2 regions of the Mucilaginibacter panaciglaebae genome follow, and region 1 is predicted to be linked to the other one. Evidence: riboswitches for the same ligand, from Rfam matches in the RefSeq annotation. Region 1 holds a riboswitch; the other holds the start of a gene.

Region 1 (9,678 bases):
AATGAGTTTTTTTGTAGTTTAACACATCTGTTAATCAACAAATTGCCGCATCCTGAGTTAACAATAAACAGTTTCATATAATTGACCTTAATCGCATGGCTGCTTATTATATACCTTTTTACCGTAGGATACTTTCAAAGGACGGCGGCTTACTTAACCGGACACGATTACGCATTTTATTTGCTTGTATCACAACCTTTATTGCATTAACGGCTGTCCTTACGGTCTTTTATCTTATTAGCTCACGTAATTTGCTTTTATACCGTGTAGTGTTTTTTTTAAGTCTTTTTATCACTGCTTTGTTTCTCTTTCTGAGTAATAGGCCCTGGCATATGGTGGCTCATTTTTTTCTAACGGGTGTCACACTAATGATCTGGACAAATGTATTGTTGATTTATCAAAGCGTCCATGTGGTCAATATTCAATATTGCATGCTTGTAATCGCAGCAGGTTATTATATCCTGGGCTCAAAAAATGGCCTGCGATATGCAATTGCGGCCATTATTCCGGTGTTAGCTGATATTTCGTTTGACCATTATTTAAACCTGGATATTCCGTCAAGAATAGTCAACATCAATTATACGGCTTATGGAATTACAGTTTTTGTTAATTTCTCTTTGATACTGTATATACATAATCTCTTCTTTAAATCGCTAAACAAATTCAAAAAGCGCGAAGTCTTATTCAAACGAAATTTGGAACAGGCAGCAGAGAGTTTGCGCGAACAGGCGATGGCCAAAACTAACTTTTTAAATACCATGTCGCATGAAATCAGGACACCTCTGAATGCTATAGTAGGTATGAGTAATCTTTTGTCGTCAGATAACAAACTGCCTGAACAGGAAGAAAATATTCAGATATTGAATTTTTCTGCCGGAAACTTGATGGCGACAGTCAATGATATAATTGATTTTAATAATCTCGATAACGGCCAGATCCAACTACAACATGCTCCGTTCATACTTTTTGAAACTGTCGCAAATGTATGCGCGACATTCAGGGAACAAGCCGCGATGAAGCATTTAAGATTTGAATGCACTATAGACGAAAAGCTGAAAGATCGGACATTGAATGGCGATCAGTTACGACTTAGCCAGATCCTTTTTCATTTGATTGGCAATGCTGTTAAATTTACAACAGAGGGCTTTGTCAATGTTAAGGTGGCTTATGCTGCGGATACACCCCAAGGAGTTTTAGTGGCCTTTAAAATAGAAGACTCAGGAATCGGCATTTCAAAATCAAAACAGCAACAGATATTGACTCCTTTTAAAAAGAAACTACCCCGAACTCAACGTCAATATCAGGCGACGATTGGGATCACTGTTGCTTACCAGTTATTAAAACTTCATGGCAGCGACCTTAAAATAATGAGCAAGGAAGGTAAAGGGTCGTGTTTTAGTTTCGATGTTATTTATAACCTGGCCAATCAGCAAAAAGCTTTTAACGAAGATCCACTTGGTCCGATTGATGTCAATCTGTCAAACCTCAGGATACTTGTAGTTGATGATGAGCGGTTAAATCTGTTGGTTGTCAAAAAAACATTAGCAAAATGGAATGTTATTGCCGACGAAGCGACTAACGGAAAGGTGGCGTTAGAAATGTGTATTGAAAAAGATTATGATGTTATATTGATGGATATCAACATGCCTGTAATGGATGGATTTGAATCTGCAAAAGCTATAAAAGAAATAAAGAGGCAGAATTTTATTCCACCACAAATTATAGTATTGACGGCATCTATAGGCGCCGCGATAGGCGAAGTTTTAAAGTTTCCATATATTGATGATTGCATATTAAAACCCTTTAAACCGGATGAATTACGGGAGAAACTTAATAAACTGAATACCCCTTCATCATAGCCAGCCCGTTTCTTTTTTTGGTTAGCTACCGAAGTAATTGCTGCCCTCAAATGTGACTTGTTTATTACCAACTTATTCTGCAACTTTGCGCTGCTTATAGAGAAAGACGGAGGGATTAGACCCTGCGATGTCTTAGCAACCTGTAGCTTTACAAGGTGCTACATTCTACTCAGCCCGCAGCAAGGGAATGAGACAGATAAGTGAAAGTCAATTTACACCCGATTTTCGAAATAAGCTTATTAAAGATTACACAGATTGGTTTTTGATTGCACTGATTTTTGTCGGCGATATATCGATGAAATTATTCTCGAAATCTATGTAATCATCTAAAAATCGGTGATATCTCAAATGAATATAAAAGAAGAATTAAAAAAACGTATACTGATTATTGATGGTGCAATGGGCACTATGATACAACGGTATCAGTTGACCGAGAAGGATTTTCGTGGCGAGCGGTTTAAAGATCATCCAACTGATCTGCAAGGAAATAATGACCTGTTGAATATCACCCGTCCGGATGTAATTAAAGCTATTCATGCCGAGTATTTAGCTGCCGGTGCAGATATTATTGAAACCAACACTTTCAGCACGCAGGTAATATCGCTGGCAGACTATAAAATGGAAGAGCTGGCTTATGAGCTGAGCTACGAAGGCGCCCGCATTGCCCGCGAAGCTGCCGATGAATATACCGCAAAAGAACCGCATAAACCGCGCTTTGTTGCCGGCGCTGTCGGCCCTACTAACCGTACGGCTTCACTATCGCCCGACGTAAACGATCCGGGTTATCGGGCGGTTACTTTTGATAACCTGGCCGATGCTTACTATGATCAGGTCCGTGGTTTGGTTGATGGCGGTGCCGACGTGCTATTAGTTGAAACCATATTTGATACCCTAAATGCCAAAGCGGCATTATTTGCTATAGACCGGTACGCAAAAGAGACCGGTAAGCACTTGCCGGTGATGATATCAGGCACTATTACTGATGCCTCGGGCCGTACCTTGTCCGGACAAACTGTTGAGGCATTCTGGAACTCCGTGCGTCATGCCAATTTGTTATCGGTTGGTTTGAATTGTGCGCTGGGTGCTAAGGAAATGCGCCCGCACATCCAGGAGCTCTCTGAAAAGGCTGATGTGTTTATATCAGCTTACCCTAACGCCGGCTTGCCAAACGAGTTTGGTCAGTACGACGAAACTGCACATGAAACGGCCCACCAGGTAGATGATTTTATGAAAGCCGGGCTGGTAAACATTGTTGGTGGGTGCTGCGGTACTACGCCCGACCACATCAGATGCATTGCCGAGCGCGCCGCAAAATATTCGCCGCGTTTGATACCACAGGTTGAGCCGCATATGCGCTTAAGCGGATTAGAGGCAGTAACCATTACCCCCGAAAGTATTTTTGTCAACGTTGGTGAGCGTACCAATATTACCGGTTCGCCTAAGTTTTCCAAACTGATTCTGGCAGAAAACTACGAGGAAGCCCTAACCGTTGCCCGACAACAAGTAGAAGGCGGAGCCCAGGTTATTGATATTAACATGGACGAGGGCATGATCGACTCGGAAGCTGTGATGGTGAAATTCCTGAACCTGGTGGCGTCAGAGCCGGATATTGCCAAACTGCCCATTATGATCGACTCATCAAAATGGTCGGTTATTGAGGCAGGATTGAAATGTATACAAGGTAAGGGCATAGTGAACTCTATCTCGCTGAAAGAAGGCGAAGAGAAGTTCATGGAATATGCCCGCAAAATACTAAGCTACGGTGCTGCAACGGTGGTGATGGCATTTGACGAAACTGGTCAGGCCGACTCGTTAGAGCGCCGTATCGAGATCTGTAAAAGATCGTACGATATACTGGTTAATGAGGTGGGTTTTCCTCCGCAGGATATCATCTTTGACCCTAATATATTAACCGTAGCTACCGGTCTCGAAGAGCATAATAATTATGCGGTTGATTTTATCGAAGCCACCCGCTGGATCAAACAGAACCTGCCATATGCCAAGGTGAGTGGTGGCGTAAGTAACATCTCGTTCTCCTTCAGAGGCAACAACGTGGTTCGTGAGGCTATGCACTCGGCTTTCCTGTATCATGCTATTAAAGCCGGTATGGATATGGGTATTGTTAATGCCGGTATGCTTGAAGTTTATGAGGAAATAGACAAGCAACTGCTGGAATTGGTAGAAGATGTGCTGCTGAACCGACGCCAGGACGCTACCGAGCGTTTGGTTGAATATGCTGATACCGTAAAAAGCAAAGGCAAAGAAGTAGTACGCGATGAAGAATGGCGCAAGGGCACTGTGAGCGAGCGCCTGTCGCATGCGCTTGTAAAAGGTATCATTGAGTATTTGGATGACGATGTAGAGGAAGCACGCCAGCAATATCCTAAGCCGCTTGACGTGATTGAAGGACCGTTAATGGATGGCATGAACATCGTAGGCGACCTGTTTGGCGCCGGTAAAATGTTTTTGCCGCAGGTAGTAAAATCGGCCCGTGTAATGAAAAAAGCCGTGGCTTACCTGCTGCCATTCATCGAACTTGAAAAACAAAGATTAATTGATGCCGGCGGCGATGTCAGTGACAGTCGGGCCAACGCGGGCAAGGTGCTGATGGCGACTGTTAAGGGTGACGTGCACGATATCGGTAAGAATATTGTAGGGGTGGTGCTGGCTTGTAATAACTTCGAGGTGATTGACCTGGGCGTAATGGTTCCGGCACAAAAGATCATTGAAGAAGCTAAGAAACAGCAGGCAGACATCATAGGCTTAAGCGGATTGATCACACCCTCACTGGATGAGATGGTGCACTTTGCCAAGGAAATGGAACGCGAAGGGTTTACTATTCCACTGATTATAGGCGGTGCAACTACCTCACGTATCCATGCTGCGGTGAAAGTCGCTCCAAATTATTCGGGCGCAGCCATCCACGTGCTGGATGCTTCCAGAAGCGTTACCGTTTGCAGTAACCTGATGAATAAAGATACGCGTGACGATTATATTCAAGGGATTAAAAACGAATACGAAAAAGCCCGAGAGGCCCACGCTAATAAGAAATCTGATAAGCGCTTTGTAACGCTGGAACAGGCACGTGCTGACAAGTTCCAGATCGACCTTGATAAGGTAGCGCCTAAACCAGCCTTTACCGGTACTAAGGTTTTTGAAGCCTTCCCCCTGGCCGAGCTGGTGCCTTATATTGATTGGACACCGTTCTTCCATACCTGGGAGCTGCGGGGCAGTTATCCAAAGATATTTGAAGACAAGTTTGTAGGTACCGAGGCCAAAAAACTATATGATGATGCACAGCTGTTGCTGAAAGAGATTGTCGATAACAACCTGCTGCAGGCAAATGGCGTTATCGGTTTCTGGCCGGCAAACGCAGTAGACGACGATATAGAGTTGTATACTGATGAAAACCGGACCCAACTTTTGACGCGCATTCATACCCTTCGGCAGCAATCAGAAAAAGTAAAAGGCGAGCCTTATTATGCCTTGTCAGATTTCGTGGCACCCAAGGAAAGCGGTGTGCCCGATTATTTTGGCGGTTTTGCCGTGACAACCGGTATAGGCTGCGATGAATTAGTGGCCAAATATGAAAAAGAATACGATGATTACAATAGTATCATGGTAAAAGCACTCGCCGACAGATTAGCCGAGGCCTTTGCTGAAAAGATGCATGAGTTGGTACGTAAGGAATACTGGGGTTATGCCGCCAACGAAGATTTGAACAGCGAAGAATTGATAAAGGAAGAGTATCAAGGCATTCGCCCGGCACCAGGTTATCCTGCTTGCCCTGAGCATACCGAAAAGATCACACTGTTCGATTTGCTAAAAGCCGAAGACAACGCGCACATGCACCTGACCGAAGGCCTGGCTATGATGCCGGCCGCATCAGTGAGCGGATTTTATTTTGCGCACCCGCAATCAAGATATTTTGGTTTGAATAAGATCAGCAAAGATCAGGTGGAGGATTACGCGGTGAGAAAGAATATGTCGGTTGAAACGGTGGAAAGATGGTTAGGGCCGAATTTGAATTATAAATAGACACTACAGAAAAGTCACGCCTCATTGCTTCGTTCCTTGCAACGACGTGATGATAAAAAGGAAAGACCTCCTAATTAGGAGGTCTTTCCTTTTTTATACAACTATTACTCCCCCTTTCAGAGGTAAAGGCTTACTTTTTCTTATCGGTATGATCATAAACCTCGGTACGTATAGCTACCGAGTCTTTATTAAAATAGATGATCAGGTTTTTTTTGTGGATAGGCGACTTACGGCCAAATTCATAGCTGTTGTCTAAAACCTGGTAAGTAAACTTTAGCGAATCGCGGCGTTGCGGGCTGCCTAACGAATCGATAACCTGGCGATAATTAAGCCCTTTGATATGGTGGTTCTGTAACAGGTCTTCCAATATATCGTTGCGCAGGGGGAAGTCAAGCCCATTGCCATAATGCCATTTTTGGCGATCGAATTTGCTGCCACTGCTGCAACTTGTTAAAGCTGCAATTGCAATTACCCATATCGGGATTTGTAAAGAGAACTTCTTGATCATCATACTAAATTAAAGGGCAAAGCTACTAAAGCGAGCGCGTAAATTTCATATATTCGTTAAAATCGAAATTAGCATGATCAAACCTATTCAATGCGTGCTGTTAGCCGGGGTGGCTTTAACGGCTTTCTCGTGTATTCAAAAAAAAGGTGCCGATGAGCAGGACGGCCTTTCAGCTTTTAACAAAGATAGTTTAGCCGGTCATATCATTACCTTGTCATCCGACGAATATCAAGGCCGCCGTCCATTTACAGAGGGCGAAACCAAAACCATAGCATATCTTCAAAATACTTATAAGAGGTTGGGCTTGGAGCCGGGGAACGGCAGCAGTTATTTACAGGATGTGCCGATGGTGGAGATATCGCCAAAAACAGTGTCACCGCTAAAGGTAAGCTCAGCAAAGGGTAGCTTCGAGCTTAAAAATATTCAGGATTTTGTAATGTGGACAGAGCGTACCGATACCGTACAAAGCTTTAACAACGATGACGTGGTTTTTGCGGGTTTCGGCGTAGTAGCGCCCGAATATAAATGGGATGACTATGCAGGCTTAAACGTTAAGGGTAAGATTGTAATGGTATTGGTAAATGACCCCGGTTTCGAAACCGGCGATACCACCATATTCAAAGGCAAAACCATGACCTATTACGGTCGCTGGACTTATAAATATGAAGAAGCGGCGCGTCAAGGTGCGAAAGGCTGTATCATAGTTCACAATACAGCCGCTGCATCGTATCCTTTCCAGGTGGTGCAAACCTCAAACGGAGGCGTTAAACTGCATTTGGACAAACGGGCGAGTCATGCTTACCAGTTGGCGCTGCAAGGCTGGGTAACGCATGAAAGCGCAATCAAAATATTGCAGGCCGGCGGCAAGGATACCAGTGTATTGCATACAGCTAACAATCGTGGCTTTAAAGGATTTAATACTGGTGTTAAGCTGACCGAAAGGCTTACCAGCAAGGCGGTATTCAATAAATCGCACAACGTGGTTGCCAAAATTACAGGCACCAAACGGCCTGACGAATACATTATTTACAGTGCACACTGGGATCACTTAGGGGTAGGTAAACCCGATGCCAAAGGCGACAGTATTTATAATGGAGCACTGGATAATGCCAGTGGTACAGCATCTGTTTTAGAAATTGCCCGGGCGTTTAAAGCTATGAAAACGCCCCCTGAAAGAACGATAGTATTTCTGTCGGTAACTGCGGAAGAGCAGGGATTATTAGGCTCTGAATACTACGCCGAAAACCCAATTTATCCGGCCGATAAAACTGTTGCTAACATCAATGTCGACGGAATAAATAATATCGGCAAAACCAAAGATGTAAGCACCTATGGAAGCGGTCAATCTGAGCTGACAGACTATTTAACAACTGAATTGGCAAAGAATGGCCGGTACCTTGCTCCTGAAACTCATCCCGAAGCGGGCCTTTATTTCCGCTCAGACCACTTTAGCTTTGCTAAAATTGGTGTGCCTTCAATTACTATTGGCGGCGGTATTGACGTGGTTGGTAAAGGTAAAGACTATGGTAAAAAAATGGACGACCAATACACCGCCGTCCGCTATCACCAGCCAGCCGATCAGTATGACAGCACCTGGAACCTGGATGGTGGCTTAGAAGATACCGAACTGTTTTTCCAGATAGGCAAACGCCTGGCTTTTGAAACCACCTTCCCGCAATGGAAAGCAGGATCAGAATTTAAGAAGTTGAGGAAATAATTGGTCGATGCGTCAGTATAATTTTTATACTTTACATATTGACCAATTTCGAAAGAAGAATTCTGCATACCGGCGTTACTATGATTTGGACAGGCGATTGATTGAGCATTATTTCGGAACAGATACAAAGAATAGCTTCACTTGTAAGTATAAATGTTTTTAACTGATTTGGTTTGAAAAGCATCAATACATTAACAACGCTATCGAAAGAGAAAAGGAAATAAAGGGTTGGACAAGAGATAAGAAAATAAAGTTTATCGAAGAGGAAAATCCGAATTGGTTATTCTTAAATAGCGACATAATGGAGTGGCCGCCCAAGGTTTAATGTACTTTGTCATGCTGAGCATAGCGAAGAACTATTCTCTTGAACGAAGTGAAAAATCTGCAGCTATGCTAGCAAGCGTTTAAGCCAGTGAGCAGATGCTTCGTGCCTCAGCATGACAAAGTGGAGAGGGAAATAAATTTTGTCATTCTGAGCATAGCGAAGAACTATTCTCTTGAACGAAGTGAAAAATCTGCCAGCTATGCTAGCGAAGCGTCTAAGCCAGTCGGTAGTGGCTTCGTACTCAGCATGACAAAGTAGAGAGGGAAATATTTTATGCGTTCTTCAGCAAATAATTTTTAAATCCCTCAAAATCTTTTCCTAAAGAAACTGCTTGCTTTTCTTTTGCTTTTAAAGAAGCCACTTGTTCAGGCACCTCCACATGGCCGGCTATTTCTGCTGGCAAAACATCCGGGAACTTGCATGGGTGCGCAGTTGACAAGAAAATGCCTGTAGTGTTGTCTGTATGCTGGTCTTGCTGATAATCTTTCAGCGCCTGCCAGGCTATAGCCGTATGCGGACAAGCTACATACTTATAATGATCATAAATGGACTTGATAGCTGCTAAAGTCTCGTCATCATTAAATCTGTAGCCGCTTATTACCTGCCCCAAGTGCGCCGCATCGTCTTTAAACATATCGGCAATACGCACCCAGTTGCTGGGGTTGCCTACGTCCATTGCATTCGATAGGGTAGCAACAGATGGTTTAGGTTGATAAACACCCGTTTTCAAAAACTGCGGAACAGTATCATTTGCATTGGTGGCTGCTATGAAATGTTGGACCGGCAGGCCCATTTTCCATGCCAGTAAGCCTGCGCCAATGTTGCCGAAATTTCCGCTCGGCACCGAAAATACGATCTTGTTCTTACCCAATTTTAAAGCTTGCGCATAAGCATTAAAGTAATAGAAGGTTTGCGGAATTAACCGGGCGATATTGATAGAGTTAGCAGATGTCAAGCGATATTTAGCATTCAACTCGGGGTCGGTAAACGCTTGTTTTACCAATGCCTGGCAATCATCAAAAGTCCCTTCAATTTCTAAGGCACGGATGTTTTGCCCATTAGTAGTTAATTGCAGCTCCTGTATATCACTTACTTTCCCTTTTGGGTAAAGAATAGTAACGCGGGTATTCGGCACACCCAAAAAGCCTAACGCAACCGCACCGCCGGTGTCGCCGGATGTAGCAACAAGGACATCCAGTTGTTTTTCTCCTTCTTCTAAAAAATAGCTCAT
Region 2 (9,678 bases), on a different contig from region 1:
CTGTCACGTTTATCAGTACTATCAGGCAGATGCTTAACCACGGCTGGCTTTACAGCTAATACCTTTTCAGACCTAGCAATCGTATCAACCACCGGTAAAGCTGCTGCTATAGGCAGTTGCCTTTTTAGCTTATGTTTTCGCTTATGTTTTTTGGGCGAATGATTTTCTGCTACCGTATCAGTAAATATTACCTGTTTAGTACCGGTAAAAAATTTAGCCAAATAGCCAATTGCAATTGCCCCCAATAAAATCAGGACAACTTTAAAACTTGTGCTATATCTTTTTGCTTTTTTTACCATAACTAACTTAATTTCTTTACGTTAATCAATGGCTTCGATGTAGAAAGCTGGCCTGGGTTTAATTGCTATCGTTTTTGTTACATTGAATATCAACCGATTGTGATAGCCTATAACAAAAATAGCGGGCCTGAAAGCCCGCTATGCGATATGTTAAAGGAAAATTAGTTAAAGCGTCTTAATATAATCCAGAAAAAGATACAGCGCTTTGCGCTTATCTTCGGTCAGTGTAAAATCAAGTTTGTGCATTAAATAATCTTCCAGGTCAAAGTCAGGCCGCGAAGGAAGCGTTTTAATCAGTTCTGCGCGATGATCTAAACCATACATGAGCGATTGGTTAAACTCAGCAATAAAATCGGCGGGAATAGGCTTGTTGGCTATCCATGCCGCAAATACAAATGGCAGACCAGTAAACTTCTGCCATTCCTCGGCCAGGTCATATACATATTTAAACTGCTCCTTTTTTCCAAAGGTACGATCGCCTATTTGTACGAATGCGGTTTGACTATCCTGACTGACTGAATAGTCGATTGCATTTATAACTTGTTCGGGCGTGATCTTCCAATAATTTTTAAGTAGCACCCTGGCGAGGTTGTTTGATGACCTTGATTCAGGGTCAAGCTGAATAGTGTTAATATCCTTAATATCACAATTACTAAAGATAAATACCGAATTAACTGCCCCTATTGCACCAATGCAATAGTCAGATACAATTTCCCAATATGGCATATTCAATGTAGCCGCCACCGGAATCAGCCCGATATCAACTTTATCATCGATAAGTTTCTGCGCGCAGTCTGAGGGCATATCCAGGCTTAGGTCAATTTTGTTGTTGATGCCGGTATTTTGTATACCGTATAAAAACGGTTTGGTATTGGTATAGCTGACAGCTGATATTTTTATATTTTTCACAGAGGGATGTTAGTCGTGTTTTAAATGCTCGGCATTGTTAAAGCTGGTGATCTCGTATTTTTCGCCGTCAAAAATAACTTTATAAAGCACCAGATTTTGATGCGGAAAACTATCCATTTCGGTTAAAGGCCTATTAGTAAGCAGGCATAATAATAAACGCATTGCGCGGCCGTGCATACAAATTAGTACCTGTTTTTCTTCGGTATGGCTCATGATGGCTTTCAGAGCCTCCAGCTGACGCAGCTTTACCTCGTTTGGGCTTTCGCCTCCTTCAAACTTACTATCCAGTTTACCACTGACCCATTCGCGCATTAATTTTAAAAAGGCGGCTTTGGTTTTAGGGGTACTAGGTGCACCTTCATAGATACCCCAGGCCAGTTCATCCAGCCCTGAAAGTTTTTCGAATGGGATACCCAGATCAATAAACGGTTGTATGCTTTGTTGAGTACGTTTAAGCTCTGATATATAAATCTTGTCGAACGGTGCAGCTTTATAAGCCTCAAAAAACTGACGGGCTTGTTTGCGGCCCTCATCATTAAGGTCGGTATCGCGCCCCCTGCCTTGTACAATGCCCTGTTTATTTAAATCTGTTTGCCCATGGCGGACAATGTATAGCGTTTTTATCATTTAGCCCCCTTTAAATCTCCCGCTGTTGGGGAGACTTTTTATGTACTTTGCCCTTTCTTAAAAGTCCTCCTAACTGGAGAGGATTAAGTGGGGCTTTAATTAATCACCGGCAGTTTATAGTATTGAGGTTTTGGTTCCTCAGCAAACTGATAATCGTTATAGTCGGTAATTACATTATATAAGGTATCGCGTTCAATTGGATGGCGGCCTACTTGTTTAATCAACTCAACCAACTGTTTAGTGCTCATACCCGGTTTTTGCTCTTCGGCACCCGCCATTGAGTATATTTTGGTTGTATCATCAAGTGTACCATCGATGTCGTCTACTCCAAAGTTTAGTGACAATTGTGCCGTAGTGCGGCTTATCATCGCCCAGTAGGCTTTAATGTGGTCAAAGTTGTCCAAATAGATGCGTGAAATAGCATAGTTGCGCAGATCCTCAACCACTGTTGCTTCGGGCACATTTGACATTTGGTTGTCCTTATTACGGAACTTAAGCGGAATAAACGTCTGGAAACCACCTGTTCTGTCCTGCAATTGCCGCAGGCGTTCCATGTGGTCTATACGATGCCTGTATTCTTCAATATGGCCGTACAGCATGGTAGCATTTGACCGGCCGCCCAATTTATGCCACTCTTCATGAATGGCCAGCCATTGGTCGGCGGTACATTTGTCTTTAGCTATCTGGTCTCTGATTTCAGGATGAAATATCTCGGCACCGCCACCCGGTATTGATTCCAGACCGGCGTCCATCATCATTTTCATGCCGGTAGCATAGTCAATTTTGGCCTTTTTAAAGATGTAATGATATTCGACCGGTGTTAAAGCTTTGACATGTAGCTCAGGTCGATGCGTTTTTATCCGTCTGAACAATTCCGTATAAAAAGGGACATCATATTGGGGTAACACGCCACCAACAATGTGCACCTCTGTAACAGGCTCGTTATCGTATTTTTTAACGATATCGAACATCTCGTCCATGGTATATTCCCAGCCTTCTTCTTTTTGTTTAATTAAACGCGAGTATGAACAGAATTTACAATCGTAAACACAGAGGTTGGTAGGCTCGATATGAAAATTACGGTTAAAATAAGTTTTGTCACCGTGGCGCTTTTCGCGTATATAATTGGCTAAAACCCCCAGATACCCCAACTCACCTTTTTCAAATAGTAAAACGCCTTCATCAAAAGTAATGCGCTCGTGGTTGAGCACTTTTTCGGCGATATGTTTTAAATCAGCAGATAAATCCGGATCCTGCAATAATACCTGTAAATTATTTTCAGCTTCCATTAAAAAGACTTTTTGCAAAAATAGCAAAAAGCGGCAATTTAGTTAGGAAACTAAGACTATAAACCTGTTTAAACATGTAGTATGACGCAGATTTTACAGATGGGCGCGTTAATGAGTAATAGATTTAATATTGATACCTATAAAGCAATCGCCGCTTGGGCAATTTTTAGGTGTATACCCAGCAATTGATATTAAACCATCGTTTTTGGCCTCGAAGGTTACCACGTTTTTATTTGTATTGGCTTTTAACCAGATATTTTGGGCCTTGTAGTAAATATCATCCAGGGTATACAGGTTAGCAGCAGTTGAGCCATGTGTATTTAAACTCCCGCCTGATTCATGCCAATCGTCAGTCAGAACTTTTGTGGTTATATCGCTATCCGGTTTGAATACATACTGATAGGAAACAAAATCGCGCGCTGTAATATTACCCTGGGTTACCGTGATTTTTGTTTCTGAGTACGTACTGGATTTGACATCGTGTACCGCAACATAAACATACGTATCATTTGTTTTTTTCTTAAAAGCTAACCAGGCATCGTAACTTTTATCAAAGGAAGATGAAACTCCACCTTTTTTGCATGCAAATAATGTTGTTGCCAATAATAAAGCACCCAACAACAGTAACTTATTGCTTTTCATAACCAGAGTTTTATTAAGTAAAAATATAAAAATGTTAGCTTATTAATTTATAATTGTCGCACTAATTCAATCTACCATGAAAACGGAAACTATAGCTATTCACGCCGGAAATCATACTGATGATACCACCGGTGCAGTCGTTCAACCTATCATTACGTCGACCACGTTTGAACGGTTGCCGGATGAAAGTTTTCGGGGTGAATATATTTATAGCCGATCATCCAATCCTAACCGTACGGCATTAGAGAATGTTTTAACCAAGTTGGAAAATGGCGCTGCCGCAGCAGCATTTTCATCGGGTAACGCTGCAGGTATGGCTGTCTTTCAATCATTAAAACCGGGCACGCACATCATTGCTCCTGACGACATGTATCATGGATTGCGTAACCAGTTAAAACAGCTATTCGCCGGCATTTTGGAATTTGATTTTATCGATATTGATGATACCGAAATTTTAAAAGCTCATTTAAAACCAAACACCGGTCTGATCTGGATAGAGACTCCGTCCAACCCGTTACTAAAAGTCACCGACATTAAAAAGATAGTATCCATCGCTAAAGAACGAAACATTAAAGTAGCTTGCGATAATACGTTTGCTACGCCCATATGCCAGCAACCTTTGACATTGGGCGCCGACCTGGTTATGCACTCTACCACCAAATATTTTGGCGGGCATAGCGATTTAATGGGGGGCGCTTTGATTACCGCAGAAGACAATGAATGGTGGCAAATCATACATAACGTACAAACTATGGGCGGTGCTATCCCCTCACCTGTTGATTGCTATTATATGGTACGCAGTATCAAGACGCTGCCATATCGTGTGCGTGGCCATGTGCATAATGCACAATTACTGGCCGAGTTTTTAGACGCGCACGCGGCTGTGGAGCAGGTTTTGTATCCCGGTTTACCGTCGCATCCAAATCATGAGGTAGCTAAAGAACAGATGATTGGTTTTGGCGGCGTACTGTCATTTATATTAAAAGGCGATCGTCTTAATACTCATAGGGTAATTAATAAACTAAAGCTAATTACCAAAGCCACAAGTTTAGGCGGCGTTGAGAGTTTGATTGAGCACCGTGCTACTATGGAAGGGCCTGATACTAAAACCCCTTTTAATTTGCTGCGGATATCTGTCGGGTTGGAGCACATTGATGATTTGATTGCTGATTTTGAGCAAGCGCTTAATTGAGCTCAAAGGCGAATGCAGAAAGCTAAAGGCATTTGTGAACAATAAAATCGGCTTTCAGCTTTAGACTTTTAGCTTTAAGCTTCAAAAAATTTGCATTAATAAAAATTTAGCCCTTTATTTGCGGCACAAATCAGTAGCAATACTGTTATCACGATCAATTCCCTTATACGGTTTTGATTTATAAAGAAGCGGCGAGAGATCAGGCTCCGAGACCCGCTGGCAACCCTCTAAAGTTAGAGAAGGTGCCAATTCCTGGCCCGGTAAATATCCCGGGAAATATAAATTAACAACATGGAAAATTTAACAAACACTCTTCCGCAAGTTATTACTGTAAAAGCCGCTAAAAGCATTAATTGCTATATGTGCCGCTGTTGATAAGCAGTAAATACGTTTCCTTTTCTCTTACTGAAAATACGTGTACTGTAACGGTCAAAGCAACCGTTTACCCAAACCTCAACAGCTAACAAACCAAATAACAAATGAGCTATCAAACATATACATACCAGCAGGAATTCGGATTAGAGTGTGGCCAAAAATTGCCTCAGCTCGAATTAGGATATCACACCTATGGTACTTTAAATAAAGATCGCGATAATGTAGTGTGGGTTTGTCATGCTTTTACCGCTAATTCAGACGTGCTTGACTGGTGGAAGGGCCTGGTAGGCAGCGGCTACTATTTTAATCCGGAAGAACATTTTATAGTTTGCGCCAACATGCTGGGCTCCGCCTATGGCTCAAGCGGTCCGCTAAGTATCAATACTGCTACTGACAAGCAGTACTACCTGTCGTTTCCGCAAGTTACCGTTAGGGACATGGTCAAATCGCAGCAACTATTGGCAGCGCATCTGAATATCAAAAATATCCATACTTTAATTGGCGGTTCATTAGGTGGGCAGCAGGCTATGGAATGGGCCATCATAGAGCCCGAATTTATCAAGAATGTTATCCTTATAGCTGCAAATGCCAAACACTCGCCATGGGGCATAGCCTTTAACGAGTCGCAACGCCTCGCGATAGCTGCCGATCAAAGCTTTCATGAAAACATACCAAACGGTGGTGCAAAAGGTTTAAAAGCTGCCCGGGCTATGGCGTTACTATCCTATCGGGGTTATAAAACTTATGGCATTAAACAGCATGAGGATAGTAATGAAGTAGTAGATAACTACAAGGCGTCAAGCTACCAAAACTACCAGGGTGAAAAACTTGTAGCACGCTTTAACGCCTATAGCTACTGGTACTTATCAAAAGCGATGGACTCGCATAACGTGGGCCGCGGCCGCGTAAGCATTGAAGATGCATTAAGTAAAATTACCGCCCGTACATTGGTTATCGGCATTAAATCAGACTTGTTATTTCCAATCGAGGAACAACAATACCTGTTTCAACATATCCCCCAGTCGGCCTATGCCGAGTTTGACTCGTACTATGGTCATGACGCATTTTTAATTGAGACGGAAGCATTAACTAATATTATTACATCATTTTTTAAAACAGACGTAAAAGGAAAAATCATCCAATTACAGCAAACTGCATAATGAGCAAGAAACTTAATATCGGCCTTTTTGGCTTCGGAGTTGTTGGCCAGGGACTTTATGATATCATCAAAACAAAAAACCTGAATCTTGAAATAAAAAAAATAGCTATTAAAGACGGTAGCAAACCGCGCTCTTTACCGGCTCACTATTTCACTACTGATAAAAACGAATTGCTGAATAATCCGGAAATTAACACCATTATTGAATTGATCAATGACACGGAGGCGGCTTTTGATATTGTGTCTACGGCGTTAAAAACCGGCAAAAATGTGGTATCGGCCAGCAAAAAGATGATTGCTATATACCTGAAGGAATTGATCGATATACAGCATGAATACGGCACATCTTTATTATATGAAGGTGCGGTTTGCGGTAGTATCCCAATCATTCGCAACCTGGAGGAGTATTATGATAACGAATTGCTGCATTCTATCAGTGGTATTTTCAACGGTTCGTCAAACTACATACTCTCCAAAGGATTTTTAGAGAACCTGGATTATGGGTCTGCACTGAAACAAGCGCAAGACCTGGGCTTTGCAGAAACCGACCCTATTTCGGACGTAGGTGGTTATGATTCTAAATATAAATTGGTTATAGCCGCATCACATGCTTATGGTGTGGTGATTGATCCCACTAAGATATTCAACTTCGGCATACAGAATTTGTCTGCTGACGATATGCGTTACGCACGCGAAAAGAATTTAAAAATAAAGCTGGTACCGGTAGCAAAAGAGTTAGATGATGAGCATGTAGCACTTTTTGTACTGCCTAAGTTTGTTACCGAACATGAGTTTCTATACAACGTTGAGTACGAATATAACGGCGTAACGGTGCAGGCGGCATTTGCCGATCAGCAATTCTTCTTCGGTAAAGGCGCAGGCGGACACCCTACCGGTTCGGCAGTATTGTCGGATATTGCGGCACTACGTTACGACTATCAATACGAATACAAAAAAGCTAAAAGCGCTAACGGTTTAAATTTCACTAATGACATCGAACTAACTATCTATCTGCGTTATGAGGACGAGGAACTGGTAAGCCTTCTCGACTTCAAATGTATAGATGAGCGCTTTTATTCAGGTACTTACAAATACGTTATCGGCAAAGTTAATCTGCAAAAACTAATCGATAATGAATCCCGCATATATGCCGACAAGGCGTTTATCGCCTTTGCCGATCAACTAACAGGGGTCAGTTTAGCTTCAGCATAAAAAATAGCATAAGTTTCAGTATTAAAGGGTTCTGCAAGTGTAGAACCCTTTTTTGAACATTGCTATTTGAATTATAAAATCGCGGCCTCTGAAGGTGAAATGACACTGATTTATTTCGATGTCATTTTGACCGTAGGGAGAGATTTTATATAAGCGATAAGCAAGCGTATAGGGGTTCTCCCTACGGTCGAAATGACAGCGTTATATTTATATCATGGGTAGTATAGCGAAGAATCTGCCGATCGGTTAGCAAAGTTTGCAGATTCTTCGCTATGCTCAGAATGACAACGGACGGCAAACAAAAAAGCCGCCCGGTTAACCCAGGCGGCTTTTACTATATAGTGAATTTAGTTATTTTGCGGCCTCCGTCTTTTCGGCACTGTTCAAAAACACAAACTGGTTGTCAAACATATCTAACTTGATCTTGGCGTCTTTATCTACCTTACCGGCAAGTATCTGTTTAGATAACTCGTTCAGTATACGTTTTTGTATCACACGCTTCAACGGACGCGCACCAAATTGCGGATCATAACCCAATTGGGCCAGCCAATCTAATGCTTCTTCTGATGCTTCGATATGGATACCCATGTCGGCAAGCGTTTGCTGCACTTGTGCAAATTGCAGCTTGACGATATCTCCTATCTCATCGCGGCTCAGTGGGGTGAACATGATGATCTCATCAATACGGTTCAAAAACTCCGGACGAATGGTTTGCCGTAGCATTTCAAACAACTGGTTCTTGGTTTTGGCGATGACTTGCTCCTTATCGCTCTCATCAAAATCCTGGAAGTTTTCCTGGATAATGTTTGAGCCGATGTTCGAGGTCATGATGATGATGGTATTTTTAAAGTTTACCACACGTCCTTTGTTATCGGTCAGACGGCCATCATCCAAAACCTGTAATAAGATGTTAAACACATCAGGATGTGCCTTTTCGATCTCATCCAGCAAGATAACGCTATACGGTTTACGGCGAACAGCTTCAGTTAGCTGACCGCCTTCGTCATATCCCACATAACCCGGGGGCGCGCCGATCAGTCTTGATACGGCATGTCGTTCCTGGTACTCGCTCATGTCTATGCGAACCATGGCATGCTCGTCATTGAACAGGTACCCGGCTAAAGCTTTAGCCAGCTCGGTTTTACCTACACCGGTTGTACCCAAAAAAATAAACGAGCCAATTGGCTTGCGTTTGTCCTGCAAACCTGCGCGGCTGCGGCGTATCGCATCACTAATGGCCTCGATAGCTTCGTGCTGACCGGCAACGCGTTTATGCAGCTCATCTTCAAGTCCAAGCAATTTTTCACGCTCGCTCTGGATCATTTTTGAAACCGGAATACCTGTCCACCGGGATACTACTCCGGCAATATCGTCGGCAGTAACCTCCTCTTTCAGCATCCGGCTTTCCGACTGATTAGTCAGTAACGCTTCTTTCAGTTTTTCAACTTCTTCCTGGGCCTCGCGAATACGGCCATAGCGTAATTCGGCCACTTTACCGTAATCGCCCGCACGCTCGGCTTGTTCAGCTTCCAGTTTATAATTTTCTATCTGCTCAACTTTCAAGTTGATGCCATCAACCACATCTTTCTCTCCCTGCCATTTGGCACGTAAAGAATCACACTCGGCAGAAAGATTTGCAATCTCTTCAGACAGTTCTTTTACTTTCTTATCATCTTTCTCGCGTTTGATAGCTTCGCGCTCAATTTCCAGCTGCATGATGCGGCGTTCCAGTTCGTCTACTACTTCTGGTACCGAATCCATTTCAATACGCAATTTTGAAGCGGCTTCGTCCATCAAGTCGATAGCTTTATCGGGCAGGAAACGGTCAGATATGTAACGCTGCGACATTTCAACGGCAGCAATAATTGCCTCGTCTTTAATGCGCACTTTGTGGTGTGCCTCATAACGTTCTTTCAAACCGCGCAGGATTGAAATTGCATCGGCAGTATCAGGTTCATCAACCAGCACCATCTG

The links. A riboswitch is a leader RNA that binds a small molecule or an ion and turns the genes downstream of it on or off. The one in region 1 is predicted to bind S-adenosylmethionine.
Region 2: it holds a riboswitch for S-adenosylmethionine, as region 1 does, so the genes downstream of both, ABD772_RS05240 (homoserine O-acetyltransferase family protein) here and metH (methionine synthase) in region 1, are expected to answer to the same signal.

The regions. Positions count from the first base shown of each region.
Region 1 is NZ_BAABCV010000010.1:138,932-148,609, reverse strand. It holds gene ABD772_RS14535 (response regulator) at 432-1,859, shown strand; SAM riboswitch class I at 1,951-2,062, shown strand; gene metH (methionine synthase) at 2,208-5,897, shown strand; gene ABD772_RS14525 (hypothetical protein) at 6,028-6,408, opposite strand; gene ABD772_RS14520 (M28 family metallopeptidase) at 6,479-8,122, shown strand; gene thrC (threonine synthase) at 8,719-9,678, opposite strand, start outside.
Region 2 is NZ_BAABCV010000003.1:226,401-236,078, forward strand. It holds gene ABD772_RS05210 (hypothetical protein) at 1-299, opposite strand, end outside; gene ABD772_RS05215 (menaquinone biosynthetic enzyme MqnA/MqnD family protein) at 465-1,208, opposite strand; gene ABD772_RS05220 (histidine phosphatase family protein) at 1,218-1,835, opposite strand; gene mqnE (aminofutalosine synthase MqnE) at 1,931-3,124, opposite strand; gene ABD772_RS05230 (hypothetical protein) at 3,233-3,766, opposite strand; gene ABD772_RS05235 (trans-sulfuration enzyme family protein) at 3,843-4,958, shown strand; SAM riboswitch class I at 5,134-5,243, shown strand; gene ABD772_RS05240 (homoserine O-acetyltransferase family protein) at 5,438-6,493, shown strand; gene ABD772_RS05245 (homoserine dehydrogenase) at 6,493-7,704, shown strand; gene clpB (ATP-dependent chaperone ClpB) at 8,056-9,678, opposite strand, start outside.